DNA from 4 places in the [Pantoea] beijingensis genome. Region 4 is predicted to be linked to each of the others. Evidence: predicted binding sites of a transcription regulator. Region 4 holds the regulator's gene; each other region holds the start of a gene.
What was found. The regulator CRP, encoded in region 4, controls carbon source genes, mostly activating them, when cyclic AMP is high. The targets are predictions, from matches to a motif close to ATGTGANNNNNNTCACAT.
Positions count from the first base shown of each region.

Region 1: the regulator CRP is predicted to act here: its motif matches at 2,931-2,948, upstream of J1C60_RS10505 (PTS sugar transporter subunit IIB).
Region 2: the regulator CRP is predicted to act here: its motif matches at 2,634-2,651, upstream of cdd (cytidine deaminase).
Region 3: the regulator CRP is predicted to act here: its motif matches at 2,183-2,200, upstream of epd (erythrose-4-phosphate dehydrogenase).

Region 1 covers NZ_CP071409.1:2,323,659-2,331,518, reverse strand. Annotated here, with positions in the region: gene ldcA (muramoyltetrapeptide carboxypeptidase) at 1-288, opposite strand, end outside; gene J1C60_RS10520 (ASCH domain-containing protein) at 294-713, opposite strand; gene emtA (membrane-bound lytic murein transglycosylase EmtA) at 972-1,601, shown strand; gene J1C60_RS10510 (LacI family DNA-binding transcriptional regulator) at 1,681-2,697, opposite strand; gene J1C60_RS10505 (PTS sugar transporter subunit IIB) at 3,032-3,349, shown strand; gene J1C60_RS10500 (PTS sugar transporter subunit IIC) at 3,352-4,665, shown strand; gene J1C60_RS10495 (PTS lactose/cellobiose transporter subunit IIA) at 4,665-4,988, shown strand; gene J1C60_RS10490 (glycoside hydrolase family 1 protein) at 5,004-6,431, shown strand; gene J1C60_RS10485 (6-phospho-beta-glucosidase) at 6,482-7,860, shown strand, end outside.
Region 2 covers NZ_CP071409.1:1,445,537-1,453,396, reverse strand. Annotated here, with positions in the region: gene metG (methionine--tRNA ligase) at 1-1,369, shown strand, start outside; gene J1C60_RS06540 (CidA/LrgA family protein) at 1,503-1,895, shown strand; gene J1C60_RS06535 (CidB/LrgB family autolysis modulator) at 1,888-2,580, shown strand; gene cdd (cytidine deaminase) at 2,710-3,600, shown strand; gene J1C60_RS06525 (NAD-dependent malic enzyme) at 4,050-5,747, shown strand; gene sanA (outer membrane permeability protein SanA) at 5,883-6,605, shown strand; gene J1C60_RS18675 (transposase domain-containing protein) at 6,757-6,912, shown strand; partial or broken gene J1C60_RS06515 (IS4 family transposase) at 6,870-7,221, shown strand; gene mglC (galactose/methyl galactoside ABC transporter permease MglC) at 7,367-7,860, opposite strand, start outside.
Region 3 covers NZ_CP071409.1:789,500-797,359, forward strand. Annotated here, with positions in the region: gene tkt (transketolase) at 1-1,170, shown strand, start outside; gene J1C60_RS03610 (bactofilin family protein) at 1,253-1,978, opposite strand; gene epd (erythrose-4-phosphate dehydrogenase) at 2,390-3,409, shown strand; gene pgk (phosphoglycerate kinase) at 3,461-4,624, shown strand; gene fbaA (class II fructose-bisphosphate aldolase) at 4,747-5,826, shown strand; gene J1C60_RS03630 (LysR family transcriptional regulator) at 5,897-6,802, opposite strand; gene J1C60_RS03635 (aldo/keto reductase) at 6,946-7,860, shown strand, end outside.
Region 4 covers NZ_CP071409.1:367,129-374,988, reverse strand. Annotated here, with positions in the region: gene J1C60_RS01595 (ABC transporter ATP-binding protein) at 1-672, opposite strand, end outside; gene J1C60_RS01590 (BMP family protein) at 698-1,705, opposite strand; gene J1C60_RS01585 (LysR family transcriptional regulator) at 1,816-2,715, shown strand; gene J1C60_RS01580 (creatininase family protein) at 2,687-3,490, opposite strand; gene J1C60_RS01575 (phosphoribulokinase) at 3,663-4,532, shown strand; gene J1C60_RS01570 (OsmC family protein) at 4,601-5,005, opposite strand; gene crp (cAMP-activated global transcriptional regulator CRP) at 5,404-6,036, shown strand; gene J1C60_RS01560 (YccS/YhfK family putative transporter) at 6,098-7,860, shown strand, end outside.

The DNA.
Region 1 (7,860 bases), 2.0 Mb from region 4:
CCGTAGGGAAGCATAATCGATGCGATCCAACAGGCGCGTCAGGCCATACCCACCGCGCACGGCAAGCACCACATCCGGAAGTTTATCAAGCGTAGACAGAGAATTAATATCGCTGAGACGTTGTTCATCCGTGCCTGCAAAACGTTGAAAGCGACGCGGTATAACCTGCTGATTCTCGACTGCGTGCCCTGCTGCCTGCAGACGTGCAACGCCAAGTTCGGCGGCGACGCGATTATGGCAAAAGCCGGAAGGTGCGATGAGATGAATGCTGTACGATGTGGCAGCCATAGTGTTTAGTTAACTCCTTCCAGGCGGTCAATAACGCTGAAGTGCTCAAATATAAGGGGCATCGTGTGAGAAAAGAAACCGGCGGCGGTAAAAAAACGCTCATGTTCGTCTCGCCAGCTTGCCAGTGAGCGATCGCCTTCGCCTTCTGCAAATGCCATTTCCTGCGTCACGCAATCAAAAGTGACCCACTCTAACCTAAGCGTTTGCACGACACAGCACGGACGTCCGCGACTGTCGGTTACCAGGCTCAATGCACCTATTTGTGGAAAATTATTTTGCTCAACGCACTGCTGCCACGCGCAGCAGCTCGCTGTTTTAATCCCGGCCAGCACCAGCATAGATAAGGTGTTGACCTGTTCTGGTGAGTCACCAAAGGTCAATTTCGGGATCTGTGCATACTTTTTCATCAGCATACTTTGAATCATTTTTGTATCCTTACTGTCCAATGATGCTGATGATGACGAAAAATGGGCGTTAAGTCACGACTGACGCGCCGATGCATTAAAGTGCCCGACAGATTTGAAACCTGCGCCAGCCGACCAGCTTCAGAAACGCGAGAAGCAGGTTGCTGATAAGGCGAAATAGGGGCAACTCATCCAGTAATTCAGATAAAAGGCAATTTTTAAGCTAATTTCAGTCAGTATGATTGAACGTGGACATGTGGCTCCGAGGAAGAGAATAGCGTGAAAACACGATCGCTGATTTTATGTGCCCTTTTACTGGCGGGATGCGCCAGCGAAACGCCACAGCAACGTATAACAACCGAAAGGCAAACGCCTTTAACGCAAGCCCCGCCGGAAAAAGTGTCGCAGGCCTGGTCAATGCTAACGGAAAATGCGGCCAGTCACTACGGCGTAGATGAACGCCTGATTAATGCGATTATTAGCGTAGAATCTGGTGGTAACCCAACGGTGATCAGCCGTTCGAATGCCGTTGGTTTGATGCAGATTAAAGCCTCAACGGCGGGGCGCGAAGTCTATCGTGCTCAGGGCCGTCACGGCCAGCCAAGCGGTTCAGAGCTACGCGATCCGGCGAAAAATATCGATATTGGCACTGCCTACCTGAGCATATTGCAGTCGCGTCAACTGGCGGGTATTAATGACCCTGAAACGCTGCGCTACGCGACCATTGTCTCTTATGCGAACGGTGCGGGTGCCTTGCTACGCACTTTTTCACCTAATCGGGACCGGGCTATTGCGATGATCAATGACATGTCGCCGCAGGAGTTTTATCAGCATGTACAGCGTAAACATCCGGCCGCTCAGGCACCACGTTATTTATGGAAAGTGACAACCGCCTACCGCGCGATTTAGTCTCCACGACCGCCCCCGCCCAGCGGGGGGCAGCGTTTCTGCTTGTGCCAACACCAAAACTTCGTTTTTAGCGATCGTTTCAGCTGGACCAGGGGCCGGGAGCCACTGAATCCCGCACGATCAAATCTCCGGCGAATATGGTTAGCGGGCTGACTGTGTCACCATCCAGCATATTTACCAGCCGTTCCAGGGTATTTTTAATCATCTCTGCAACCGGGACATGCACGGTGGTTAGCGCCGGTGTAAAGAATGACGCCATGGGAATATCATCAAAGCTCAGCAGTGAGATCTCCTGTGGTACTTTAATGCCCGCATGGGTAAACGCATTGGCAGCACCGATTGCCATATCATCATTACTGGCGACAACGGCACTAAAGGTGATATTACGTTGCAACAATTGCTGACCGGCAGCATGGCCGCTTTCCGGTGTCCAGGCCCCTTCAATCACGCGTTCCTTCTGGAAAGGAATATTATTTAGCTGTAGCGCCTGCTTATAGCCCGCCAGCCGACTGTCACTGGTGGGTGAACCGGCGGAGCCTGTAATAAACGCGATCTCTCTGTGCCCCTGTGCAATCAGGTAACTGATGGCCGAGCAGCTATAACGTTGGTGTTCAGCATAAACGCAATTTTGCTGATGACGTTTTAGTTTGCGGTTAACCACCATGATCGGACGGTCATGAAGACCAATGATTTCATCAAGCTCATCGATGGTCAGAAAGCGGGGATAAATAATGATGGCATCGCAGCGTAAATCGAGCAAAAACTCAATAGCTTGGCGTTCATCCTGTGCATTTTGTTTGCCATCGGCCAGAATCAGCTGTCGGCCATACTTTTCCGTCATCGTGGCGGTTTGGAAAAGGAGCTCGCTAAAGTAGGGCCCATGGTAAAGGGTATTGGTGACCACTAAACCAATACTTTGGGATTTTTGGGTTGCCAGGTTGCGTGCCAGAAGATTTGGGCGGTAGCCGGTCTCGTTAATTGCCTTAAATACCCGATCGCGAGTGGTCTTACTGACGTAACTATTGCCTGCTAACACTCTCGAAACCGTTGCTTTTGATACGCCCGCTTTTTTGGCGACGTCCAGCATGGTGATCATACTAACTTCCTGAGTATATATTCATGAAAATATTTTACCGTAATCCTGATTTTTTAATAGCCCGCAGGATATTATCGTTATGGATATAAAATAGTATCTGGGGATATTAAAGGCTAAGTATTTTATTCATTACGCATCTCTGTTATTTGAAATATGCTGATACTTACTGATTAATTATATTGCCTTTTTTTATAAGGTGCTTTTTTGTTTTGTTTTACATTTTGTTACCGAATTTGCGATCCGAATCACAAAAGATAAAAAGCAATATGAAACCGGTTGCAGATCTTTCATTGCTTTGCCTAAATCTATTTAAACAACAGGCGAGGAAACAGTGATGAATAAAATTTTACTGTGTTGTGCTGCTGGGATGTCTACCAGTATGGTGGTACAGAGAATGGAAAAAGCAGCAAAAGAAAAAGCGCTGGAAGTAGAGATAAAAGCCATTAGTTTTGATGAGTTTAGCAGTGAAATTGAGCAATTTGATTGCTGTCTGCTTGGGCCGCAAATCAAATATAAACTCGCGGATTTTAAAAAAATTGCTGATGAATCAGGAAAGCCCATTGCCGTTATTAATCCAATGGATTATGGCATGATGAATGGCGAGAAAATTCTCAACGATGCACTGGCGATGATTGCGTCGGGCGAGGGTTAACTATGGGCGCATTCAGTGAATCATTATTTGGAATAATTGAAAATCGCATTAGCCCGATTGCAGGTAAGCTATCCAGTCAACGTCATGTAGTGGCGATCAAAGATGGATTCATATCCTCAATGCCGTTTTTGATCGTCGGATCGTTTATGCTGCTATTTGCACACCCCCCCTTTAGCGCCAGCAGCAGTTGGGCGTTCGCACAGTGGTGGCTGGGCGTGATTGAACGCCATTCCGAACAAATTATGATGCCCTATAACATGACTATGGGGATTATGGCGGTATATATCGCCAGCGCCATTGCGTACAATTTGGCACAAAGCTATAAAATGAATGGGTTTATGGCTGCGTGTTTATCGCTGATGGCGTTTCTGCTGGTGGCCGCACCGCAGAGTAACGGTGCTTTACCGGTGGGTTCTCTCGGCGGTGAGGGAATATTTACCGCCATGCTGGTGGCGCTCTATTCCACAGAAGTCATGCATTTCCTGCAAAAACATAATATTGGTTTTAAGCTACCAGAGCAGGTTCCACCGAAAATTCGCCAGTCTTTTGACCTGCTGATCCCTATCCTGGCAATCTTCCTGACGCTGTTCCCACTCAGTCTCTATATTCAATATCAGTTCGAAATGCTGCTGCCCCAGGCCATTATGGGGCTCTTTGGCCCAATTATCTCCGCGTCTGATTCGCTTCCCGCGATCCTGATCGCCGTGTTGTTATGTCACCTGCTGTGGTTTGCCGGGATACATGGTGCGGTGATCGTAGGTGGAATTTTGCAGGCTTTCTGGCTGACGAACCTTGGAATTAACCAGCAGGCATTGAACGCGGGCGAGCCTGTAACTCAAGTATTTATCGAGCCGTTCTGGCAGTTCTTTATTGTGGTTGGCGGGTCTGGTTCCACAATGGGACTGGTGTTCCTCTACCTGCGTAGCCGCTCGGCGCATCTGCGCTCTATTGGCAAGCTGGGACTGGTGCCAGGTATTTTCAATATTAATGAGCCGATTATCTTTGGTTCGCCGGTAGTGATGAATCCGCTACTTTTCATTCCCTTTATCTCAGCGCCTTTGGTCAATGCGATTATTGCGTTTATCGCGACACGCACCAACCTGGTCAACCATGTTGTGGCGCTTGCGCCCTGGACGACCCCTGGACCAATCGGGGCGGCATGGTCAACCGGCTGGGATGTGCGCGCCATTATTCTGGTGATGGTGCTGATAAGCGTTTCAACACTCATTTATTACCCGTTCTTCAAAATGTATGAGCGTCAGCTACTGCAACAGGAAAAGGGTGAAAGCGAACTGCAACCCGCGGAGAGTCAATAATGGAACTTGATGAAACAACGGTAATGGAGCTGATTATCCATGCCGGTGAGGCTCGTTCTTGCGCGATGGAAGCGCTGCGTGCTGCCCGTACCTACGATTGGCACACGGCTGATGCGATGCTTGTCTCCGCAAGCGCCGCCGCAAAGCAGGCACACCACATCCAGACCACGCTAATTGGCGCCGATGAGGGCTGCGGGAAGATCCCGATGAATTTAATTCTGGTGCACGCGCAGGATCATCTGATGAACGCCATGCTATGCCGCGAACTTGCTGAAGAGATTATTGTGTTACACCGGGAAATAGCCGCGTTAAAACAGCATTAATTCCAGGAGGAGAGGATGAAGCATCAGACATTAACGCCGTTTCCAGCCGGTTTTCTGTGGGGAGCCTCAACCTCCGCTTACCAGGTGGAAGGGGGCTGGAATAGCGACGGCAAAGGTCCATCTGTAATTGATAATGCGCATTTTAGCGATAAAATCGCGGATTTTACCGTTACCAGCGATCATTATCACCGCTTTAAAGATGATGTGGCACTGTTTGCCGAGTTAGGCCTGAAAACCTATCGTTTTTCAATCGCATGGAGCCGTCTTTATCCCGAAGGGGAGGGTGAACTCAATGTGCAGGGCGCGGCCTTTTATCACCGCCTGATCGATGAGCTGGTACGACACGATATCGAGCCATTGGTGACACTTTATCACTTTGACTTGCCCTGGACGCTTGAGGAAAAAGGAGGCTGGACAAACCCGGCAACCATCGCGGCGTTTGAGCGTTTCTCTCGTACCGCTTTTGAGCTGTATGGCGATCGCGTCAAGTATTGGCTGACCATCAACGAGCAGAACATGATGATACTCAAGGGGGAGATTTTAGGAACCTTACCGCCCGGCACGTCTGACCCAGAGAAAACGCTGTATCAGCAGAATCACAATATGATGCTGGCGCAGGCAAAAGTGATAATAGCCTGCCATGAAATGCTCCCTGACGCTCAAATTGGCCCGGCCCCCAATATTTCCTGCGTTTATGCCGCCTCATCACGTCCTGAGGATGTGCTGGCTGCGAACAACTTTACCTCGATTCGCAACTGGCTGTATTTGGATCTGGCCTGCTTCGGCCGCTACAACGCCGTTGCCTGGCGTTTTATGGAGGAAAAGGGCATTGCGCCGACTATAGCCGAAGAGGATATGTCCCTTTTGCGGCAGGGAAAACCCGACTTTATCGCCTTTAATTATTACGCGTCAGCGACCGTTGGTGCTGATATACAGAGCGAAACGGAAGGGCGACAGCGGCACGATCAGCAACTCGCGGGCATTGATAGCACGGTATATGTCGGCACCAATAATCCCCACCTGAAGAAAAATCAGTTCAACTGGTATATCGACCCGGTAGGTTTTCGGATCACCGCACGAGAAATCTACGATCGTTATCATCTACCGCTGATTGTTACGGAAAACGGTTTGGGCGCATTTGATGAATTGACCGCCGAGAATAAAATTTATGACGATTACCGTATCGATTACCTCCAGCAGCATATTCAGCAGCTTCAGTTGGCGATTGGCGATGGGGTCGATCTGATTGGCTACTGCCCGTGGTCCGCTATCGATCTTGTCAGCACTCACCAGGGGATCAGCAAGCGTTACGGCTTCATTTATGTTAATCGCGATGAGCATGACTTGAAGGATCTTGCACGATTAAAAAAGAAAAGTTTTGTCTGGTATCAACAGGTCATTCGTAGCAATGGTCAGCATCTTGATAGCAAGGTGGATTACTGAGCCCGGGAATCGGCGACATGCAGCATGGGCGGAAATTAAAAGGAGGAAATATGTCCGAACGACAATTACCACAGGGCTTTTTATGGGGCGGGGCAGTGGCTGCGCATCAGGTTGAAGGCGGCTGGGATCGTGATGGTAAAGGTGTCAGCATTTGCGATGTTCTTTCAGGGGGCGCGCATGGCGTGGACCGCGAGATAACGGACGGTATCAAACCGGGTTATTACTACCCTAACCATGAGGCGGTGGATTTCTATACTCATTACCGGGAAGATATTGCGTTGTTTGCCGAGATGGGATTCAAATGTTTCCGTACCTCCATTGCCTGGACGCGTATTTTTCCAAAGGGTGATGAACTACAGCCGAATGAAGCTGGATTACAATTTTATGATGACCTGTTTGATGAACTTATTCGTCACGGCATAGAGCCGGTAGTGACGCTGTCACATTTTGAGATGCCTTATCATCTGGTGAAAAAGTACGGCGGCTGGATCAATCGGCAGGTGATTGATTTTTTTGTGCGTTACAGCGATGTAGTGATGCAGCGTTACCAGCACAAAGTTAAATACTGGATGACGTTTAACGAAATCAATAACCAGCGCAACTGGGGCTATCCATTATTCGGTTATTGCTGTTCCGGCGTGATATTTACCGATTATCCGCATCCCGAACAGGCGATGTATCAGACGCTGCACCACCAGTTTGTAGCCAGTGCCAAAGTGGTGAAGCGTGGACATGAAATCAACCCCGATTTTAAGGTGGGGTGTATGCTGGCATTAGTACCGCTTTATCCATGGTCATGCCATCCGGATGATGTGATGTTTGCTCAACAGGCGATGCGTGAGCGCTATCTGTTTGGTGACGTCCAGCTACGCGGCAGTTATCCCACCTATATTCAACAAGAATGGACCCGCCAGCATAGCACCCCAGAGATGGCGCCGGAGGATGCAGGGATTCTTCGCGAGGGCCGCGCTGACTATCTTGGCTTCAGTTACTACATGAGTAACGCGGTGCAGTTTGCGGCTAAAGAGAATGCCACGGATGATGCGATTGCGGGTTTCGACGGTGCGGTGCCCAATCCACATCTTAAGGCCTCCGACTGGGGCTGGCAGATCGATCCGGTTGGTTTACGTTACACGCTGAATGTATTTTATGAGCGTTATCAGAAGCCAATGTTCATTGTAGAGAACGGCTTTGGCGCGGTCGATACGCCGGATGCTGATGGCAATATTAATGATGACTACCGTATTGCTTACTTGCAGGCGCACATTGCGCAAATGAAAAAAGCGGTTATTGAGGACGGTGTCGATCTCATCGGTTACACCCCCTGGGGTTGTATCGATTGCGTCTCTTTTACCACCGGCCAATACAGTAAACGCTACGGCTTTATTTATGTTGATAAACATGATGACGGTTCCGGAACGTTGTCGCG
Region 2 (7,860 bases), 1.1 Mb from region 4:
AGAGTGGTTCGAGTCCGGACTTCAGCAGTGGGATATTTCCCGCGATGCGCCCTACTTTGGCTTTGAGATCCCGGATGCGCCAGGCAAATATTTCTATGTCTGGCTGGATGCGCCTATCGGCTATATGGGCTCATTCAAAAACCTGTGCGACAAGCGTGGCGACATCGACTTTGACGCCTTCTGGAAGAAGGATTCGGAGGCTGAGCTTTATCATTTCATCGGTAAAGATATTGTCTATTTCCACAGCCTGTTCTGGCCAGCTATGCTGGAAGGCAGCAACTTCCGCAAACCGACTAATCTGTTCGTTCACGGGTATGTCACGGTTAACGGTGCCAAAATGTCAAAATCCCGTGGCACCTTTATTAAGGCCAGTACCTGGCTTGAGCATCTGGATGCAGACAGCCTGCGCTATTACTATGCCGCAAAACTCTCTTCACGCATTGATGATATCGACCTGAATCTGGAAGACTTCGTCCAGCGAGTTAACGCCGATATCGTGAATAAAGTGGTGAACCTGGCCTCCCGCAATGCGGGCTTCATCAACAAACGTTTCGACGGAAAACTGGCTGATACACTGGCCGATCCGGCGCTTTACCAAACCTTTACCGATGCCTCAGCCAGCATTGGCGAAGCCTGGGCTAACCGTGAATTCAGCCGCGCAATTCGCGAAATCATGGCATTGGCCGACGTTGCCAACCGCTATGTTGATGAGCAGGCGCCGTGGGTTGTGGCCAAACAGGAAGGACGCGATGCCGATCTGCAAGCGATATGCTCCATGGGCATCAACCTGTTCCGCGTACTGATGACATGGCTGAAACCGGTTCTGCCTTCGCTTAGCGAACGCACCGAGGCTTTTCTTCAACATCAACTGTGCTGGGATGGCATCAACCAGCCGCTGTTGGGCCATAATATCGCCCCCTTCAAAGCGCTTTATGGCCGTATTGAAATGAGCAAAGTGGATGGCCTTATTGCGGCCTCGAAAGAAGACGCAGCCGCCGCATCCGTCGTTTCTGGCCCTCTGGCCGACGCGCCGATCGCCGATACCATTCAGTTTGATGATTTTGCCAAAGTCGATATGCGAGTCGCGCTAATCCAAAAAGCAGAACGGGTAGAAGGCTCCGATAAACTGCTGCGTCTGGTGCTGGATATGGGCGGCGAAACGCGCCAAATTTTCTCCGGAATTCGCGCCGCTTACCCCGATCCGGCCGTACTCGAAGGGCGCCTGACCATCGTGGTGGCTAACCTTGCGCCGCGTAAGATGCGTTTTGGTCTTTCAGAAGGTATGGTGCTTTCGGCGGGCCCTGGGGGTAAAGACTTGTTCCTGCTGTCAGCGGATAGCGGCGCACAACCCGGGATGCCGGTCAAGTAATGTTAACAGGGGCAGAGTCCTGCCCCTTCTTCTCGCTTATGCCTCGCGTTATTGCTGTGCTGCCTCTGCGGCAAGCGCTGGCACGCTTCGTTTTTTCATCGTACGATGATCGCGTTAAAAACAGGAGTTTTTCATGCGCAACGTGCTCGCCATCACCTGGTGCTATATCCGTGCCTTTGCCATCATCTATCTCTGTCTGTATGCCGGTGAGGCGCTGTCCGCCCTGCTTCCGATTACCATTCCGGGTAGTATCCTCGGTATGCTGGTTCTTTTCTTTTTGCTGGCATCACAAATTCTCCCCGTGCGCTGGGTGAAACCCGGTTGTCATCTACTCATCCGGTATATGGCGCTGCTCTTCGTACCCATTAGCGTAGGGGTGATGGGCTATACCGATGTTCTTAGCGCTCAATTCGGACCGATTGTCGTTTCCTGCATTGTCAGTACCCTGATAGTGTTGGTTATTGTGGGAGTGAGCTCTCAACGCCTGCAGGATCGCGCTTCCGACAGGAAAACGAATAATGAATGATTTCTGGTGGTCGCTGCCGCTCACACTGCTGGTCTTTTTCGCTGCGCAAAAACTTGCTGCGAAGGTGAAGATCTCCCTGTTTAACCCGCTGCTGATCTCTATGGCTGCGATTATTCCTCTGCTACTGATGATCAATATGCCTTATGCACGCTATTTCGCCGGGAGCTCGCTGCTGAATCATTTACTGCAACCAGCCGTGGTTGCTTTAGCATTACCGCTGTATGAACAAATCCACCAGATTCGTACACGCTGGAAATCACTACTCAGCGTTTGTTTTATCGGCAGTCTGGCTGCGATGATATCCGGTACCGCCATTGCTCTTTGGCTGGGGGCTACGCCCGAGATTGCCGCCACTATATTACCAAAATCAGTGACAACCCCCATCGCGATGGCGGTATCATCCTCGCTTGGCGGTATTCCGGCGATCAGCGCAATTTGCGTGTTAGTTGCGGGCGTATTAGGTGCAGTATTCGGCCATATGCTGCTGAATTTGCTGGGCGTGCACAGTAAGGCCTCGCGAGGGCTGGCAATTGGCAGCGCCTCCCATGCGCTGGGCACCGCGCGCTGTGCTGAGGTCGACTTGCAGGAAGCCGCATACAGCTCACTGGCACTGGTGATCTGCGGCATTATCACTTCGCTGTTGGCCCCCTTCCTCCTTCCGTTATTACTGCTGATTTTTGGGTAGAAGTTGCGAGAGATCTCGCAAATTGTAATTAACTTTCATTTATTGCATTGATAGAGCGATACAGATCACATATAACCAGCTGATTGCACCGTAGAATCGGTCGCCCAACTGGCCAATGAGAGGCATTTAATGCATTTACGTTTTCACCGCGCTTTTGCCACGCTGTCTTCAGAGCTGCAAACAGCGTTGGCGCCCATTATGGACGCCGATGACTTCTCTGCCTCATTAAGCGCAGCGCACATTGAAAGGCTCAAGCAGCAGACACAGCTGGATGCTGATGCTTTAGCATTTGCATTACTGCCACTGGCAGCGGCTTGTGCGATCACGCCGCTTTCTCACTTCGATGTTGGCGCGGTTGCGCGTGGTAAAAGTGGCCGCTGGTATTTTGGCGCTAATATGGAATTTACAGGCGCTACCATGCAGCAAACCGTTCACGCCGAACAAAGCGCGATTACCCATGCCTGGTTATGCGGTGAAACAGCGCTGGAAGCCATCACCGTTAATTACTCGCCTTGCGGACACTGCCGCCAGTTTATGAACGAGCTTAACAGTGGCACAGATTTGCAAATTTTCTTACCCGGACGCGATCCCGCAACACTGAAAGATTATCTTCCTTATGCTTTTGGTCCCCGAGATCTTGATATCAAGACGCTGCTGCTTGATCCAATCGATCACGGTTATCACATGCAGGGCGATCGGCTCGAACAGGCCGCCATTGCCGCAGCTAATCACAGTCATGCCCCTTATAGCCAGGCACATAGTGGCGTGGCACTGGAAACCGAGAGCGGTGCCATCTATGCCGGACGTTATGCAGAGAATGCGGCATTTAACCCTAGCCTGCCTCCGCTGCAGGCTGCACTGATTTTAATGAATATGCACAGCGAAGACATTATGCAGATCAAACGCGCGGTGCTGGCAGAACATCCGCGTGCCACGCTGGAACAGCATCAGGCAACGCAGGCGACGCTGAATGCGCTTGGTTGTCAAAATCTGCGCGTTGTGGCATTAGGCGATCGCTAAGCGCTCTATCTCGAACGGAGGGCGTAACGTCAACGGCATTCCATTCATCCTTCGGATGACCAGTCAGGACCGGTTAGCGCCGGCCCTTTGTCGTTCGCCTGTGCGACAGCAGAAGATATTTGCCAGTCCCGCCGGCGAGGGAGACACTCACGACACCGGCTGAGGACAGAAAAATAATTAACCTTTAGAAGCCAGAAAAATGAGCTCAACGACACCCATCCCCCTCTAAATAACGGGTATTATGAATTCTCGTTAACTAAAGCTGTACTTCTGCGCGTTTTTTCTTAGGATCGGTGGCACACAATTCATTCGCAATATTCAGGTGTTAGCGTCGCAGTCATATCACATGTGGCCAGCGCACAGAAATGACGCGTGTTTGATGCGTGTAAAAAAAAACGAGCACTGTCCAAATTTAATATGAACTCTGTAAGCCCGCAGGAGCATACCGCATGGAATTTGAACACGAGAGTAAAAGGCCGCTTTATATCCCCTATGCCGGACCGATACTGCTGGAGTTTCCGCTGCTGAACAAAGGAAGCGCTTTCTCCATCGAAGAACGCAATGATTTCAATCTAAATGGTCTGCTACCCGAGACCGTTGAAAGCATCGAAGAGCAGGCTGAACGCGCCTGGCGTCAATTTCAGGACTTTAAAAACGATAACGATAAGCACGTCTACCTTCGCAATATCCAGGACACTAACGAAACGCTTTTTTACCGCCTGTTGGACAACCATCTTGAAGAGATGATGCCGATCATCTATACCCCAACGGTTGGTGCAGCCTGTGAGCACTTCTCAGAAATCTATCGTCGTGCCCGCGGCTTGTTTATCTCCTATCCGAACCGTGCCAGCATTGAAGACATGCTGCAAAACGCCACTAAGCAAAATGTAAAAGTTATCGTGGTGACGGATGGAGAGCGTATCCTCGGCTTGGGCGATCAGGGCATTGGCGGTATGGGGATCCCGATTGGTAAACTGTCACTTTATACCTCATGTGGCGGCATCAGCCCGGCCTATACGCTGCCGGTGGTTCTGGATGTCGGCACCAATAACCAGCAGTTACTGAATGACCCGCTATATATGGGCTGGCGTCATCCACGTATTACCGGCGAAGAGTACGATAAATTCGTGAATGAATTTATCCAGGCGGTAAAAAGCCGCTGGCCAAATGTTCTGCTGCAATTTGAAGATTTCGCACAAAAGAACGCCATGCCGCTGCTGGAGCGTTATCGCGACGAAGTTTGCTGCTTTAATGACGATATTCAGGGAACTGCCGCCGTAACACTCGGCACCTTGATTGCCGCCAGCCGTGCGGCAGGCAGCAATCTGAGCGATCAAAAAGTCGTCTTCCTCGGTGCGGGTTCCGCAGGTTGCGGTATCGCTGAGCAGATCATTGCCCAGATGAAATCTGAAGGCCTGAGCGATGACGAAGCGCGAGCTCGCGTCTTTATGGTCGATCGTTTTGGGCTATTGACCGATAAACTGCCAAACCTGTTGAATTTCCAGAGCAAGCTGGTACAGAAGAACGAAAACCTGGCGAGCTGGGATACTCAGGATGACTCGCTGTCGCTACTGGATGTGGTACGCAATGCGCAGCCTGATATTCTGATCGGCGTATCTGGTCAGCCGGGTTTGTTCAGCGAAGAGATCATCCGCGAAATGCATAAGCACTGCCCACGTCCTATCGTGATGCCGCTTTCCAACCCGACGTCTCGTGTCGAAGCCACACCGGCAGATATTATGGCATGGACCGACGGTGCTGCACTGGTGGCGACAGGTAGCCCATTCGCGCCGGTAACCTGGAAAGAGAAAACCTTCCCTATCGCGCAGTGCAACAACTCCTATATCTTTCCGGGAATTGGACTCGGCGTTATCGCATCAGGCGCCGTTCGCGTAACCGATAGTATGCTGATGGCTGCAAGCCGGGCACTGGCCGATTGCTCACCGTTGGCAAATGATGGCATCGGTGCCGTTCTGCCGGAAATTAAAGATATCCAGGGCGTATCAAAGCTGATCGCAATGGCTGTGGGTAAAGCCGCACAGTTAGCGGGCGTTGCCGTCGTCACTTCTGAAGATGTGCTATCGAAGTCGATCGCGGCCAACTTCTGGTTACCGCAGTATCGTAACTATCGTCGTACATCCATCTAACCGTCCATAACGGGCGCACGCAGCGCCCGTTATTATTAATAATGCGTCGGCAATGATCCATGTCACTTGCTTCATCGCATCGGCTCAAGTAGCCTTGAACCATTCGATTTTTTGCTACCCTGAGCGCCTTAAAGCATGCTAAAACGCTTGATTTATAGTCTGATTATCATCATATCGTTGATGGTACTGACTGCGCTCGGCCTCGATCGCTGGATTAGCTGGAAAACAGCCCCCTACGTTTACGACGATTTAACTTCGTTACCGCATCGGCAGGTAGGCGTTGTGCTAGGCACCGCAAAGTATTATCGGACCGGCGTGATCAATCAGTATTATCTTTACCGTATGCAAGGGGCAATTAATGCTTACAACAGCGGTAAGATAAATTATCTGTTACTAAGCGGCGATAACGCCCAGCAGAGCTATAACGAGCCGATGACCATGCGCCGTGACCTGATTGCGGCTGGAGTGGAACCCGCAGATATCGTACTTGATTACGCCGGGTTCCGTACGCTGGATTCGATTGTACGTACGCGCAAAGTCTTTGATACCAATGACTTCATTATTATCACTCAACGCTTCCATTGCGAACGCGCGCTGTTTATTGCCTTGCATATGGGAATTCAGGCACAGTGTTACGCCGTTCCCTCACCCAAAAATATGCTCAATATCCGTTTCCGCGAAGTCGGTGCCCGCCTTGGCGCCCTTATCGATCTCTATTTAATGAAGCGCGAACCTCGTTTTCTTGGCCCGCTGGTGCCTATTCCTGCGGTACATGACATCCCGGAAAATGCCCAGAGCTATCCCGCCGTCACGCCAGAACAACTGCTGGAACTGCAGCAAAAACCAGAGAAGAAATAACGCTTTTGCGACATAAAAAAAGAGGCTTTCGCCTGGTGCCGATCGTTTAAAGATCGGTTGACCGATGCGGTGGCTGGTGTAAAAGGGTTCATGTTCTTCATGGCCCCTTTTTCAATGGAACTTTCACAAGCATTTCACCGCGCCTGACGGGATTCTGAGCTTCGCTGACCCGCTTTCACCCGACCTTATCCAGCAGGCTTTTTCTCTCACTGATACTGTCACCCTTCGCAAACGTGAGTTTCCTCCTGAGCCCATGGTCCCGCGGGTAATCGGTGGGCGTTGGGAAGCACGCTCCCGGAGAGGGTGAGACAGGCGCTGTGAGGTATCCTGCAGACATATAACCTGGTGCGATACCCGATCATCAAGATGGCGTTCAGCCTGGAGGAGGATTATCTGCCTTATCAACGAAGTTTTAGCGGTGCGGTATCGGAGATATTACGGTTGTTAATCGGGTTACCCCGGGCATCGTCGTGAGCCATTCCGGGCCATCAGAAACACTTTTACCGTAGCGCAGAGATGCTGAAACTGCCCTCAAGGCGGGAGCGGGAATATGCGAGGGACGTGAGAGAAAAGGTCGAAATATCCCTTAAAAAACAACGCCGGCCACCTTGAGTGACCGGCATTAGGTTTTCGCATCCTTTTTAATACGATCACAACATCGCCAGAATGTCTGCCCAGGCAGAACGTCGTGCATACCGTTGCGTCTGGTGACAACACAATCCATTTGCTATCTGAAAAGAGGCAACCCCTCTTTCGATGAATTACTTCTTACGTGAATATTTCAACGAGTCCAGCGCGACGGCGAAGATGATAATGCTACCTTTGATAATGTACTGCCAGTAAGGGTTCACGCCGATATAAGTCAGGCCATAGTTGATGACGGTAAAAATCAGCACACCGGTTACCACTCCAGCAACGGTCCCGACTCCACCAGCAAAAGACACACCCCCAACCACACAGGCAGCAATGGCATCCAGCTCATACATAAAACCGAGATTATTCGTCGCACTACCGATACGCCCCGCCTCCAGCATCCCGCCAAAAGCGTAGAACACCCCAGAAAGCGCATAGATCATAATAAGATTTAGCGGAACGTTAACCCCGGAGACCTTTGCGGCTTCCGGATTGCCACCAATCGCAAAAATATTTTTGCCGAAGCGAGTTTTATTCCACAGCACCCAGACAAACAGGATAGCGATAATCGCATAGAAGGTGATGTAGGAGAGTTTGAAATCGCCAAAACGTAAAAAACCCT
Region 3 (7,860 bases), 420 kb from region 4:
CAACTGGGCTGGAACTACCCGCCGTTCGTGATCCCGAAAGAAATCTATGCAGAATGGGATGCGAAAGCACAGGGCCAGGCGAAAGAGTCAGCCTGGGACGAGAAGTTTGCTGCCTATGCCAAAGCACACCCTGAACTGGCTGCCGAGTTTAAACGCCGTAGCGTGAATGCGCTGCCGGAAAACTGGCAGGCGGAGTCGCAGAAGTTTATTGAGCATCTGCAGGCAAACCCAGCGAAAATCGCTAGCCGTAAAGCTTCGCAAAATACGATTGAAGCTTTCGGTAAACTGTTGCCAGAATATTTGGGGGGCTCAGCTGACCTGGCTCCAAGTAACCTGACGATGTGGTCTGGCTCTAAACCAATCAATGAAGACAGTGCCGGTAACTATATCCACTATGGCGTGCGTGAGTTTGGTATGACCGCTATTGCTAACGGTCTTGCTCTGCACGGTGGTTTCCTGCCTTACACCGCCACGTTCCTGATGTTTGTAGAATACGCACGTAACGCTGTGCGTATGGCTGCGCTGATGAAAATTCGTCAGGTGATGGTATACACCCATGACTCTATTGGGCTGGGTGAAGATGGTCCAACCCATCAGCCGGTTGAACAGCTTGCCAGCCTGCGCGTTACGCCAAATATGAGTACCTGGCGTCCGTGTGATCAGGTCGAATCTGCCGTGGCGTGGAAATATGCCATTGAACGCCAGGATGGCCCAACGGCGTTAATCTTCTCCCGTCAGAATCTGGCTCAGCAGGATCGTACCGCTGAGCAGTTAGCAAACGTGGCGCGTGGCGCATACGTGCTGAAAGATTGTGAAGGTGGTAAGCCTGAGCTGATCCTGATTGCGACCGGTTCAGAGGTTGAACTGGCTGTTGGTGCGTACGATAAACTGACTGCTGAAGGGCGTAATGTTCGGGTGGTGTCGATGCCGTCTACGGATGCGTTTGACAAACAGGACGCGGCTTATCGTGAATCCGTGCTACCAAAAGCGGTTAGTGCTCGTGTGGCCATCGAAGCCGGTATTGCTGATTACTGGTTTAAGTACACCGGCCTGAATGGTGCGATCGTCGGTATGACCAGCTTTGGTGAATCGGCACCAGCAGAACTGCTGTTTAAAGAGTTTGGCTTCACGGTGGAAAACGTGGTAGCAAAAGCGAAAGAGCTGCTGTAATTCCCGGGAGTTCGCCTGCATGCAGGCGAACTCCGTTATATCTCTGTATGAATAACCGGGCTAAGTGCCGGAGAGATCGCCGCTAAGACGGTTTGATCTGTTCTTCAATTCTGGAGAGCGTCTCCACGATATAGGGTTCGGCAGGGCGCTTTGTGCCGGAAGCCTTATCCGTTACCGTCTGGGTGCTAAAGGGTTTAGACACACCATAAAAGCGGCCTTTTTTATTGATCGACAACGCTTCGCACTCAATTGTCCCGTCGACAAATCCATTTACGTTTATCGCGACTTCGCGACTGCGGCACAGACCGGTCAGTGAACCCGTCACTTCAATTTTATCGGCAGTGATTTCACCATCGACTTTTCCTTCAGACAGGACATAAACTGTTTTTTCAGAACGAATAATTCCTTTAATTGAACCGCTTATGTGAACATCTCCCGTTGCATTAATTTCGCCCGTTAAATGGCAACTTTCCGGGATTGTTGTTGCATCCATAGGGCTCGCCGCCTGTATTGCTGCCTCTGCGTTATCGGTGAGGTGATTGGGATCGCTGCTGCGATTATCATCGGACGGTGGGGAGGTAAAAAAGTCATTTTCAATGGACTTTATCGTATTTTCTTTACGTTTAAACATCTTCATTCCCTTGTTAAAAACAACTATTCCGAGTGTGGTAATAACGACAGTCATGGCAGAAAAAGAGGGTGCGCTCAGGCCACGCCACAATGGCAACGCATGGTTTCCTTTCAGACAGTAAGCAACCAGGCCCGCAGCCCAAATTAGCCAGACAAACCAAAGAAGGTTGTAATTCATATCCCTGTTCTGTTAACAACGCAGAGTGCGCAGTTCCGCTATCCGTTCGGCAGAAACAATCTCCAGCTGACGTGATCTATTTCCTTAATTTACCCCTCATACTTCAGAATTGCTGATGACCTCTGACCGTATGAATCGGGGCGAGTATAGCCTACTATGAACGATTATCTTATTGAGCGTTTTTTGTTCGTTCTTGTGCATTTATTGTGATCTTCGTCAGAACTTTATCGTGCTATTGATCTGTCTCATTCCAATTATTCCTGATTACTATTATTCTGGCTGAACCGTTTCAGTTGTTGTTTGCGCGGCAGCTGTGACGAATGTTGTTGCGAGAGAATTCCCTGTACAAATAGAAACGCGTGGCCCAGGCTATTGCCTCGTTTATTTCATGGATTCTGATGCAGGAGTGATATGACCGTTCGTATTGCTATTAACGGCTTTGGTCGCATCGGGCGTAATGTGCTACGTGCACTGTACGAAACCGGGCGCCGGGCAGAAATAACAGTGGTTGCCATCAATGAGTTAGCGGAAGCCTCAGGCATGGCACATCTGCTGAAATATGATACCAGCCATGGCCGTTTTGCATGGGATGTCCGGCAAGAGCGTGATTTATTGTGGATAGGGGAAGATACCCTGCGTATCCTGCACCATGCCGAAATCGCCGATTTGCCCTGGCGCGAATTGAACGTGGATGTGGTGCTGGATTGCACCGGTGTCTATGGCAGCCGGGAAGATGGCGAAGCGCATCTCCAGGCGGGTGCGAAGAAGGTGCTGTTTTCTCATCCCGGAGGCAATGACCTTGATGCAACGGTGGTTTTTGGCGTCAATGAAGCTACCCTCAAACGCAATGATCGCATCGTATCCAATGCCTCTTGCACCACCAACTGCATTATTCCGATCATCAAGTTGCTGGATGATGCTTTCAGCATTGAATCGGGCACGGTCACCACGATTCACTCCGCCATGCACGATCAGCAAGTGATCGATGCTTATCATTCGGATTTACGTCGTACGCGCGCGGCCAGCCAGTCTATTATTCCCGTTGATACGCGGCTTGCTGCCGGCATTACCCGGTTTTTTCCGAAATTTAACGATCGGTTTGAAGCCATTGCCGTGCGAGTGCCAACGATCAACGTGACGGCGATTGACCTGAGCGTTAGCGTACGTGAATCGGTGAGCGCAAATGACGTTAACGGCTTACTGCAAAACGCGGCAGAAGGGGCATTTAGTGGTATAGTTGACTATACGGAATTGCCGTTAGTCTCAATTGATTTTAACCATGATCCGCACAGTGCCATAGTGGATGGTACGCAAACGCGGGTCAGCGGTCAGCACCTGATTAAAACCTTAGTCTGGTGCGATAACGAATGGGGCTTTGCTAACAGAATGCTCGACACCACGTTAGCAATGGCCGCAAGCGGTTTCAGGTAAGGCGCGGTTTGCGCCTGGCAAAACTTAAGAGAATCAACGAGAGGGTTCACCATGTCTGTAATTAAGATGACCGATCTGGATCTTGCTGGTAAACGTGTTCTGATCCGTGCGGATTTAAACGTGCCAGTCAAAGAAGGGAAAGTGACGTCGGATGCACGTATCCGTGCTTCTTTGCCCACAATCGAAAAGGCTTTGCAGCAGGGCGCTAAAGTGATGGTGACATCTCACCTGGGACGCCCAGTTGAAGGTGAATATAGCGAAGAGTTTTCTCTGTTGCCTGTGGTTAATTACCTGAAAGATAAATTAGGTGCAGATAACGTTTCTTTGGCGAAAGATTACCTGGACGGTGTTGAACTGACCGCTGGTAAGCTGGTTGTGCTGGAAAACGTGCGTTTTAACAAGGGTGAGAAAAAAGACGACGAAGCCCTCTCCAGGAAATACGCTGCGCTGTGCGATGTATTCGTGATGGATGCCTTTGGTACCGCGCACCGCGCACAGGCTTCAACTCACGGTGTTGGCAAGTTTGCTCCGGTTGCCTGTGCTGGCCCGCTGCTGTCAGCAGAGCTGGAAGCCCTGGGTAAAGCATTGAAAACCCCTGCACGTCCAATGGTTGCCGTGGTGGGGGGCTCTAAAGTGTCCACTAAATTTGATGTGTTGCAATCGCTGGTCAATATCGCTGATACCGTTATCGTTGGCGGCGGCATTGCGAATACATTTGTTGCTATCGACAACAACGTCGGTAAATCTCTGTATGAACCGGATTTTGTGGCGGCGGCGAAAAAGCTGCGTGATGAGCATGGTATTCCCGTACCAACTGATTCTCGCGTAGGTACGGAATTCTCTGAAACAGCCCCGGCAACGGTGAAAAAGGTTTCTGAAGTTGCAGACGATGAAGAGATCATGGACTTCGGTGACGACACCGCGCTGGCTATGGCGAAATTGCTGAAAGAAGCAAAAACCATTCTATGGAATGGCCCGGTTGGCGTATTTGAGTTCCCTAATTTCCGTAAAGGTACTGAAATCATTGCCAATGCTATCGCCGACAGCGAAGCATTTTCCATTGCCGGTGGCGGTGATACGCTGGCGGCGATCGATCTGTTTGGTATCGAAGATAAAATCTCCTACATCTCAACCGGCGGCGGTGCCTTCCTTGAGTTTGTAGAAGGTAAAGTCTTACCAGCGGTTGCCATGCTGGAAGAGCGTGCAAAGCAGTAAGTCACTTTTGAGGCGGGGCAGTTTTCCCGCTATCACGCTTGTCCTCGCCTGTCGAGGTAAGCTGAACCGACTTCTTTTTCCCGTTGCCGAAAGGTGAGGGCCAATGAAACAGGACAAAAAGCATGTCTAAAATTTTTGATTTCGTAAAACCTGGCGTTGTCACCGGTGATGATGTTCAGAAAATTTTTAAAATCGCGAAAGAAAACAAATTCGCTCTGCCAGCGGTAAACTGCGTGGGTACCGATTCCATTAACGCAGTGTTGGAAACGGCTGCGAAAGTGAAAGCGCCGGTTATTATTCAGTTCTCTAACGGCGGTGCCGCATTTATCGCTGGTAAAGGCCTGAAATCTGATAAGCCGCAGGCAGCGGCTATCCTGGGAGCTATCTCAGGTGCGCATCACGTACATCAGATGGCTGAACACTATGGCGTTCCCGTCATTCTGCACACTGACCACTGCGCGAAAAAATTGCTGCCGTGGATCGACGGTCTGCTGGATGCCGGTGAAGCGCATTTTGCCAAAACCGGTAAGCCGCTGTTCTCTTCTCATATGATCGACCTGTCAGAAGAGTCACTGGAAGAAAATATCGAAATCTGTAGTAACTATCTGGCACGCATGGCGAAAATCAACATGACGCTGGAAATCGAACTGGGTTGCACCGGTGGTGAAGAAGATGGCGTAGATAACAGCCATATGGACAGCTCTGCGTTGTACACCCAACCGGAAGACGTTGACTATGCGTATGAAAAACTGAACGCTATTAGTCCACGTTTCACCATTGCCGCATCATTCGGCAACGTACACGGTGTTTACAAGCCTGGTAACGTGCAACTGACGCCAAAAATTCTGCATAACTCCCAGGAATTTGTCAGCAAGAAGCATGGCTTGCCGCATAACTCGCTGGATTTCGTTTTCCACGGTGGTTCCGGTTCTTCTGCTGCTGAGATTGAAGAATCTATCAGCTACGGTGTGATCAAAATGAATATCGATACCGATACTCAATGGGCAACCTGGGACGGTATCCTGCAGTATTACAAAAAGAACGAAGGTTATCTGCAAGCACAACTGGGCAACCCGGAAGGCGAAGATAAACCGAATAAGAAATACTACGATCCACGCGTTTGGTTGCGTTCAGCTCAGGCTTCAATGATTGTGCGCCTGGAGCAAGCATTCAAAGAATTGAATGCGGTAGACGTGCTTTAATCTCGTGATGTGCAAAAAAGGCCCTTCGGGGCCTTTTTTTATCAAGTAGTGTCGCTGGCACGAGCTTTTATCACTTCAGATTACGATTACGAATCATCTCTGTGAGTTGCTTAAGCCCGGGATGAACCTGCCTGCGACTGGGGTAATACATCACAATGGGTTCACCCAGCGTTGCCCATTCAGGCATTACGACCTCCAGTTCCCCGCGTGCGATAAACGGTTGTGCGTATAGCTCTAAACAATACGCAAGGCCGACTCCCCCCAGCGCAGCATCAATCACCATATCAGTTTCATTAACCGTCAGTGAACCAGGAACGTCTAACTGGCACGCATTACTGCCATTGCCTAACTCCCACTTATAAATAACCTCATCGCCTATGCGCATGCGAACACAGTCATGGTTAAGCAGGTCGGCTGGCGTATTCGGCCGGCCGCGTCGGCGTAAATAGTCCGGGGAGGCGACGATGACCCACTTAAGTTTCTTTGTCAGCGGCATCGCGATCATATCGCGCGGTACGCTTTCACCGTAACGGACGCCAGCGTCATACCCGCTACTGACGATGTCGACCAACTTATCTTCGACGGTGATTTCCAGCTGTACTTTTGGGTATGCCGCCGTATACTGCGCCAGAATCGGGCCAAAAAGCAGGCGTGATGCATCCCGCGGGATATTAATACGCAATCGCCCTACCGGGGATTCGCGGTACTGTTCCAGCCGGGCTAGTGCGCTATTAATAAAGTTGAAACCCGTCTCCAAATGTTCTACCAGTGCCAAACCGGCTTCGGTAGGAGCAACCGACCGGCTCGAACGGTTAAGTAACTTCACGCCGAGTCGCTCTTCCAGCCCGCGAATGGCATGGCTCACTGCCGAGGTGGAAACCCCCAGCTCCGCCGCCGCTAGCCTGAAGCTTTTCCGTCGACACACGGCGGTAAATACGTTCAAATCCGCTAACTCACTGCGCGTCAGTGAAGGCATGTCCTACTTACTCCCCATAGCGTCGATGCCCCTTTCGCCGTCATAGCGTGGGGGGTAAATGCGTAATATCTCAAGGGACCGTTGAAAATAGTTCAACGATAGATGAGGTATACTCTACCTTAAACCCTCCCGGAGCATAATATATGACTATTGAAACCCTTCAGATTCCAGGTATTCCTCAGCCAGTATCCCGAATTGCATTAGGAACATGGGCCATTGGTGGTTCGATGTGGGGCGGAGCGGATGATGGACAGTCGATCGCAACCCTGCGTCAGGCAGTTGATCAGGGAATTAACCTGATTGATACCGCACCGGTATATGGATTAGGGCACTCTGAATCTGTGGTCGGTAAAGCGCTGGAAGGTATTCGCGAGCGCGTAGTGATTGCCACTAAAGTGACACTGGACTGGGATAAGGACGGTAAGATCGTGCGTAATTCTTCTCCGGCACGTATTCGTGCAGAGGTAGAAGATTCACTGCGCAGGTTGCGCACTGATTATATCGATCTCTATCAGGTGCACTGGCCTGATCCGCTGGTGGCGATTGAGGAAACTGCCGCCGAGATGGAAAAATTAAAGCAGGAAGGCAAAATTCTTGCGATCGGTGTGAGTAACTACTCGCTTGAGCAAATGGAGAAGTTCCGTTCTGCTGCATCGCTAGCCACGTTACAACCGCCATATAACCTGTTTGAACGTGATGCAGAGAACGACCTGTTTGCTTATGCCCAACAGCATCAGTTGGTCGTGCTGGCATATGGTGCCCTGTGTCGTGGCCTGCTTTCTGGCCGTATGCAGCAGGATACCACCTTCGATAACGATGACTTGCGTAGCTTCGATCCTAAATTCCAGGCACCCCATTTTGGACATTACCTTGCCGCGGTTGAAGAGCTGAAGCAGCTAGCTCATGAACGTTACGGGAAAAGTATTCTGGCCCTTGCAATTCGCTGGGTATTGGATAATGGCCCGACCATCGCGTTGTGGGGCGCCCGTCGTCCGGAACAGCTCCAGGGCGTTAATGATGCTTTTGGCTGGCGTTTGACGGCGCAGGATATGGCGGAT
Region 4 (7,860 bases):
TTCAGTGACCGCAACGGTATCGACCATTTTTCCACTACGCATAACCGATACGCGATCGGCTATCGCCATAATTTCATACAGCTTATGGGTTACGATAACGACCGAACGACCTTCGGCACGTAGCGACGTTAACGTTGCAAACAATCCAGCTTTTTCCTGCGGCGTCAGGACTGCCGTGGGCTCATCAAGAATCAGCACTTGGGCATCACGATAAAGTAACTTGAGGATCTCTACCCGCTGCTGCACACCAATCGGCAAATGCTGCACCTTCGCCCAAGGATCGACATCCAGCCCGTGCTGCTTCGACAGCGCCGTGAGCCGCGCCGCGGCCGCATGCAGATCGAGCCGTCCACTGGCGTTCTCTTTCAGGCCCAGGATAACGTTCTCAACCACACTCATTGGCTGAACGAGCATAAATTCCTGATGTACCATGCCGATACCACAGGCAATGGCATCCCCCGGATCGCGGAACTGTACTGGCTGACCATCAACAATAATTTCGCCTTCATCAGGGTGATAGAGGCCATACAAAATCTGCATCAGCGTGCTTTTTCCCGCACCATTCTCACCGAGCAGCGCGTGGATTTCCCCCGCTTTCACCGTCAGCGATACGCGATCGTTGGCGGTCACGCGGGCAAAGCGTTTGGTAATGTTCTGAAGCGCAACTCGCACCGTCGTCAAAATCGTCTCTCGCCCCTCAGACTTTTACCAGTAACGCGCCACTATCAAGCTGCTGCCAGATAGCCAGAAAAGCCTGCCATGCACTGGCGCTAACCAGCTTGCTGTCAAACTGGCCGCTGCCGTAGATCACCGACCAACTTTTAGCGACGCTGGGCTGCCACTCTTTCCCGCCCGAAAATTGGTGGTTAGCTACCGAGTGCCCTACCTCTTCCACCAACCAGTCAAGGTTTTGCTTAAAACTACAGGCGACGGTACCTGGAACAATATCTTTCTGGTCGGAATAGCAGCCAATAGCTTTCACTTTTGCCGCTGCGGCTCCCTGCAACGCCCCCAGTCCGGTGACATCTGCCGCATGCCAAATCACATCCGCCCCATTGCCGATCATGGTGGTTGCCGCTTCACGTCCCTTCGCTGCATTACCGTATTCACCGGTAATAACGCCCAGGCCTTTCACACCCGAACGCGCCTTCTCCGCACCCGCGATAAAGGCCCGCATCATCCCTTGCTGTGTAGGGTTATCACCACCACCGACAAAACCAACAGCGCGACCGTTCGTTGAGATCAATGCCGCCAGCGCGCCTGCTGCATATGCTGCCTGGATATAGGCCAGGTCGACATATTCAACGTTAGGCGGCGCAGCTTCAGCAGGTTTGAATGTAGAAGCAAAAAACTGCGTGTCTGGATATTCAGGCGCAATTTCTGCAAAGGCAGAACCATACTCAAAGCTGTGCCCGATAATGAGCGCAAAACCGTCATCGGCATAGCCACGGATTGCCTGTTCCATCTGTGCCTGCGGCACGCTCTCGCTGTAGGCAACGGTATAGCCCTGTTTTTTCAGCGATTGCAGTCCTTGCCAGGCCAATGTATTCCAGCCGCCATCAGCAATAGAGCCGGGTAACAGCAACGCGACTTTAACGTGTGCGTCTGCCGCCTGCGCTTTACTTGATAACAGCGGAGTGAGTGTGGGCAACAACACCGCTCCTGCCAGCATTTTTGCGAAATCTCTGCGACTTAAACCCGCCATTTTTATGCTCCTCCTGCTAAATATGCTTCTGTTATGCCGTGATTTTCGTTACCTTAAAAGCATATATTTTCGCACTCAGTGATGCCTAAAAGGCAACGCAAAGGAGAAGCATGCTGCAGCACCGGTTGTTAATTTATCTTGATGAAGTGGCGCGGTGTGGATCGATCCGTAAGGCAGCGGCACGCCTGCATATTTCAGCCTCAGCGATTAACCGCCAGATCCTGGCGCTGGAAGAAACATTAGGTACCCCGCTGTTCCAACGACTGCCACGAAAAATGGTGCTGACCGCCGCTGGTGAAACGCTTATCCACCACGTACGGCAAAGCTTTAAGGAGCTGGAGTGGGCACAGATAAAAATTGAGGAGTTGAAAGGGTTACGGCGCGGTGAAGTAACCGTCGCAATGATGAGCGGTCTGGCAGCAAACCTGATTCCGCGCACGGCTGCCGAGTTTCGTCGGGCAAATCCGCGCGTCAAATTGATCCTTCGTCAAATGACCACCGGTGAAGATATTATCAATGCTGTCGCCTCCGGCGAGGCCGATTTAGGGCTCGGTTTCGATTTCGAACTCCCGCCGACGTTAAGAACCCTCGCATCGTCAGTTGGCCGTCTGGGTGCTGTGGTTGCGCCGGGCCATATTCTGGCAGATAAAACCAGCCTGCGTCTCAGCGATTGTGTGCCACATTCATTGGTTATTGCCGATAAAAGTATGGTGATCCGCCCTTATCTTAACGATCTTTTCGCACGAGCCAAGGTGACCATGCAGCCGGTCATTGAAACCAACTCCATTGAAGTGATGCGCCAGGCCGCGATGGTCGATCAGGCGCTCACCTTTTTAACACCGTTCGATATTGAATTTGATTTACGCAGCGGCAGATTGATCTATATTCCGGTGCGTGAATTGTCGCAGCAGCCGCAAACACTGATGCTGATCGGTCACGATCGTGGCACCAGCGCAATTGGCAGCGTATTAGCAGAAACGATTAAAGGGATGATGGCGGAAATGGCGTAAAAGCCTGTACCTCCTGAACCAATTGAACTAACGCCTGGGCAGCACGTTCTGTTTCAATTTTTCCACGGGCTGCATCCGCTGAGGCCGCATTACCGGTCGTACCGGAAGGATGAAGATCCTCAGCCATCCAGCCAAAGCTTACGCCACCTTCGGGCGTTAGAATCCCACCTTTCTCCGCCGAAGCTACCGAGGCCGAAACGAAATTTTCCGCATACTGCATCTGTACCAGTTCAGGGTGCAAATGCAGCATCACGCTGGTTTCCGACTCTCCGCCATGGATACCATGCTGTAGCTCATCGGCACAATACAGATCGCTACTGTCAATGGTGCGAAACCAACTGGCGCCAACGGCGAACATCTCAAGCTCAACGCGCAGTTGGCGACAAACAATCTCCATCAGTTGCGGCTGGCCGCCGTGTGAATTCCAGAAAATAATTTTACGTGCGCCAGCGCGCCAGGCGCTTTTCGCAACCTCAAACCATACCTTTCCCAAGAGATCATAAGGCAACGTTAACGTTCCCGGATAACTGAGATGTTCATCAGATTTGCCGATTGGCAGCGCAGGCATCACCAGTACCGGTAAGTCCGCCGGCATCAGTTCAACCGCGCGCGCAATAATACCGGCATTAATCGCGGCATCTACGCGTACGGGCAGGTGTGGGCCGTGCTGTTCCACTGCGCCAATAGGTAATATCACCACCACCTTTTCCATTTCAAGTTCGCTAAACTCACGCGTCGAGAGATCCCACCACCAGCGGGATGAGGGCATATTCATTGGCAACCTCCTGCAATATTTATCTCAGTTTCGCCAATTTAACGCGCTGATGAAAGCAACAAAATTGCCGCACTGTGTTGCTTTTTTTGCATCAAAAAGCGACGGAGATGACTTTGCTGCGCTAAACGTGATAACAATGCACTTCGCCCGAATTTTCTCAGGGAGTTCTATTATGTCATCCAGACACCCGGTTATTGCGGTCACGGGTTCAAGCGGCGCAGGAACCACGACGACCAGCCTCGCCTTCCGCAAAATCTTCCAGCAGCTTAATTTGCATGCAGCCGAACTGGAAGGTGATAGCTTTCATCGCTATACCCGTCCGGAAATGGATCTGGCAATCCGTAAAGCTCGTGATTTAGGGCGCCATATTAGCTATTTCGGACCGGAAGCAAACGACTTCGGGCTACTGGAAGAAACCTTTAGCGAATATGGCCGCAGTGGTCGCGGTAACTCACGTAAATATTTGCACACGTACGATGAAGCCGTGCCGTGGAATCAAGTGCCTGGCACCTTTACGCCGTGGCAACCGCTACCGGAACCCACTGATGTGCTGTTCTATGAAGGGCTGCACGGTGGCGTGGTAACCCAGCAGCACAATGTGGCGGAGAAAGTCGATCTGCTGGTGGGCGTAGTGCCGATCGTTAACCTGGAATGGATCCAGAAACTGGTTCGCGACACCAGCGAGCGCGGTCATTCGCGTGAGGCAGTAATGGATTCTGTCGTACGATCCATGGAAGATTATATCAATTACATCACGCCGCAGTTTTCACGAACCCACATTAACTTCCAGCGCGTGCCGACCGTCGATACCTCAAATCCCTTCGCCGCACGAGATATTCCCTCGTTGGATGAAAGCTTTGTGGTGATCCATTTCCGTGGGCTGGAGGACATTGATTTCCCTTACCTGCTGGCGATGATCCAGGGATCGTTCATTTCCCATATTAATACTCTGGTGGTACCGGGAGGCAAGATGGGGCTGGCGATGGAATTGATCATGGGGCCGCTGGTTAAGCGTCTGATTGAAGGGAAAAAAATTGAGTAACTCGTCAAGCCAGCCAAGGCTGGCAGGAACACTGCAGTGGCGGATCGCAATCCGCCCTGCGGGCTATATTACAGTTCGATGACTTCATAGCTGTGCGTGATCTCTACACCTTTACCCAGCATCAGCGACACCGAGCAATATTTTTCTATCGACAGGTCGACCGCGCGTGCCACCGCTTTATCATTCAATCCGGCGCCACTAACGATAAAATGCACATTAATGTGGGTAAAAAGACGCGGTGCCTCTTCGCGCCGCTCGGACGTCAATTTCACTTCACAGTCAGCCACGTCGTGGCGCCCTTTTTGCAGGATGGAAACCACGTCAATTGCACTGCATCCCCCCGCGGCCATTAATACCATCTCCATCGGACTGGGCGCTTTATCACCGGAATTACCATCCATCAGCACCTGATGCCCGGATGCAGATTCACCTAAAAAAGTCAGCCCTTCTACCCACTTTACACGCGCCTGCATAACATTCATCTCCTGATTCGTCCGGTTGACTTCAGACTACGCTTTACAAGAAAAAACGGCAACGCTATGCAATTCACTTCATGCTGAAGCGAGACAACAGGAGACACTTAGCGAAAGCTGTGCTACAAACGAAGTTGTAATATTTTGCCAACTCATATATACCCTGAAGAGCACGGGTAGCAGGATGGTGGTAAGCGGGTATACCCACATGTAAGACAACGCAGCCAAAAACTTGCAGTCCGAAGTATGACGGGTAATCAGTCCGGCGAAAGTGGGACAACATAATGAGCAGATGCCCGGATAAAATTCCTGATAGGAAAACGCTTGAATATTTCAACGCCTGGCAGGGAATACCCTCCCTGTATTTAGGGCACGATTACAATAGAGGATAACAGCGAATGGTTCTCGGCAAACCGCAAACAGACCCGACTCTCGAATGGTTCCTGTCACATTGCCATATTCACAAGTATCCATCCAAAAGTACGCTGATTCACCAAGGTGAAAAGGCGGAAACGCTCTACTACATCGTGAAGGGCTCTGTAGCAGTGCTGATTAAGGATGAAGAAGGCAAAGAGATGATCCTCTCTTATCTCAACCAGGGCGATTTCATTGGCGAGCTTGGCCTCTTTGAAGAAGGCCAGGAACGTAGTGCTTGGGTTCGGGCCAAAACAGCCTGTGAAGTGGCTGAAATTTCTTACAAAAAATTCCGTCAGCTGATTCAGGTCAATCCTGATATTCTGATGCGTCTCTCTTCCCAAATGGCGCGTCGCCTGCAGGTCACCTCAGAAAAAGTAGGTAATTTAGCTTTCCTTGACGTGACGGGGCGTATTGCGCAAACGCTGCTCAATCTGGCTAAACAACCGGATGCCATGACGCATCCAGACGGTATGCAGATCAAAATCACCCGTCAGGAGATTGGTCAAATCGTCGGCTGCTCGCGTGAAACCGTCGGCCGTATCCTGAAAATGCTGGAAGATCAAAACCTGATTTCCGCACACGGCAAAACGATTGTTGTATACGGCACACGTTAATTCATCCCGACCCACGGCGTGATGTTGCTATCACGCCGTTTTTTTATATTGCGATAACCTGATGTGGCGGAGAATCATTTATCACCCTGAAATAAACTATGCGCTGCGCCAGACGCTAGTGCTGTGTTTACCGGTGGCCATTGGCTGGCTGCTTGGCGATCTCCAAAAAGGACTGCTCTTCTCGTTAGTCCCCGCCTGCTGCAATATTGCCGGGCTCGATACGCCACACAAACGCTTTTTTAAGCGGCTGATTATCGGCGGTGGCTTATTTGCTCTCAGTAGTTTTCTGATCCAGTGGATGACGCAACACCAGCTCCCTTTGCCTGCAATCCTGTTTGCTATGGCCATGCTGCTGGGTGTGACCGGAGAAATTAGCCCGTTACATGCACGGCTTCTCCCCGCGTCCTTGATTGCCGGAATTTTTACGCTCAGCCTTATTGGCCACATGGCGGTATGGGAGCCTCCCCTGCTCTATATACTCGGTACAATCTGGTATGGCGCATTTAACTGGTTCTGGTTTTGGCTGTGGAAAGAGCAACCAATGCGCGAAACGATCAGCCTGCTCTATCGTGAACTGGCCGACTACTGTGAAGCAAAATATAGCTTGCTAACACAGCTCACCGACCCTGAAAAAGCACTACCACCTCTGTTAGTACGACAGCAGAGAGCGGTGGACCTGATCACCATCTGCTATCAGCAGATGCATATGCTGGCGGCAAACCGCCACAGCAGTCATAAGCGACTGACGCGTGCATTTCAAGTGGCACTCGATCTGCAGGAGCATATTGCCGTCAGCCTGTCGCTACCGGATGAGGTGCAAAAACTGGTTGAACGCAGCCATGCTGAAGCGGTGATTCGCTGGAATGCACAGGCGATAGCGGCCCGGCTTCGTACGCTAGCCGATGATATTCTTTACCATCGGCTACCCGAGCGCTTTAGTATGGATAAGCAGCTGCAGGCACTGGAGAAAATCGCACGACAGAACAGTGAAAACCCAGTCGGCAATTTTTGTTATTACCACTTCAGTCGCATCGCGCGCGTGCTGCGCACCCAACGCCCGCTTTACCAACGTAATCTAATGGAAGATCGACAACGACGACTGCCGCTGATCCCGGCACTGAAAAGTTACCTTTCACTCAACTCATCCGCATTGCGAACGGCGACACGTTTCGCCGTCATGCTGGTGATTGGCAGTACGCTGGCGCTATTTTTCAATATTCCTAAGCCTTACTGGATTCTGATGACAATTATGTTCGTCAGTCAGAACGGCTATAGCGCCACCCGCGTACGCATTCAGCACCGTGCTCTGGGTACGCTAGTCGGATTAATTATCGCTGCGGCAACGCTGCGCTTGCAGGTTGCAGATAGTTGGGTACTGCTCGCGATGCTGACAATCACACTGGTAAGTTATTTGTTTATCCGCAAGTTTTATGGCTGGGCAACGATTGGTTTTACCGTCACCGCCGTCTATTCACTGCAATTGCTAACGCTGAATGGCGCGCAGTTTTTACTACCGCGGTTGATGGATACCATCATGGGATGTCTGATTGCTTTCGGCGGCATGATCTGGCTCTGGCCGCAATGGCAAAGCGGCCTGCTGCGACAAAACGCCCACGATGCACTGGAAGCTGACCAGGACGCATTAAGAATGTTGCTGGGAAACGAGCAGGACAGCGTGAAACTGGCCTACCAGCGCGTCCGCGTCAACCAGGCGCATAACGCGTTGTATAACTCATTAAATCAGGCGATGCAGGAACCAGCCTTTAATGCTCAGTATCTGTCTGATATGAAGCTCTGGGTGACGCATAGCCAATTTATCGTCGA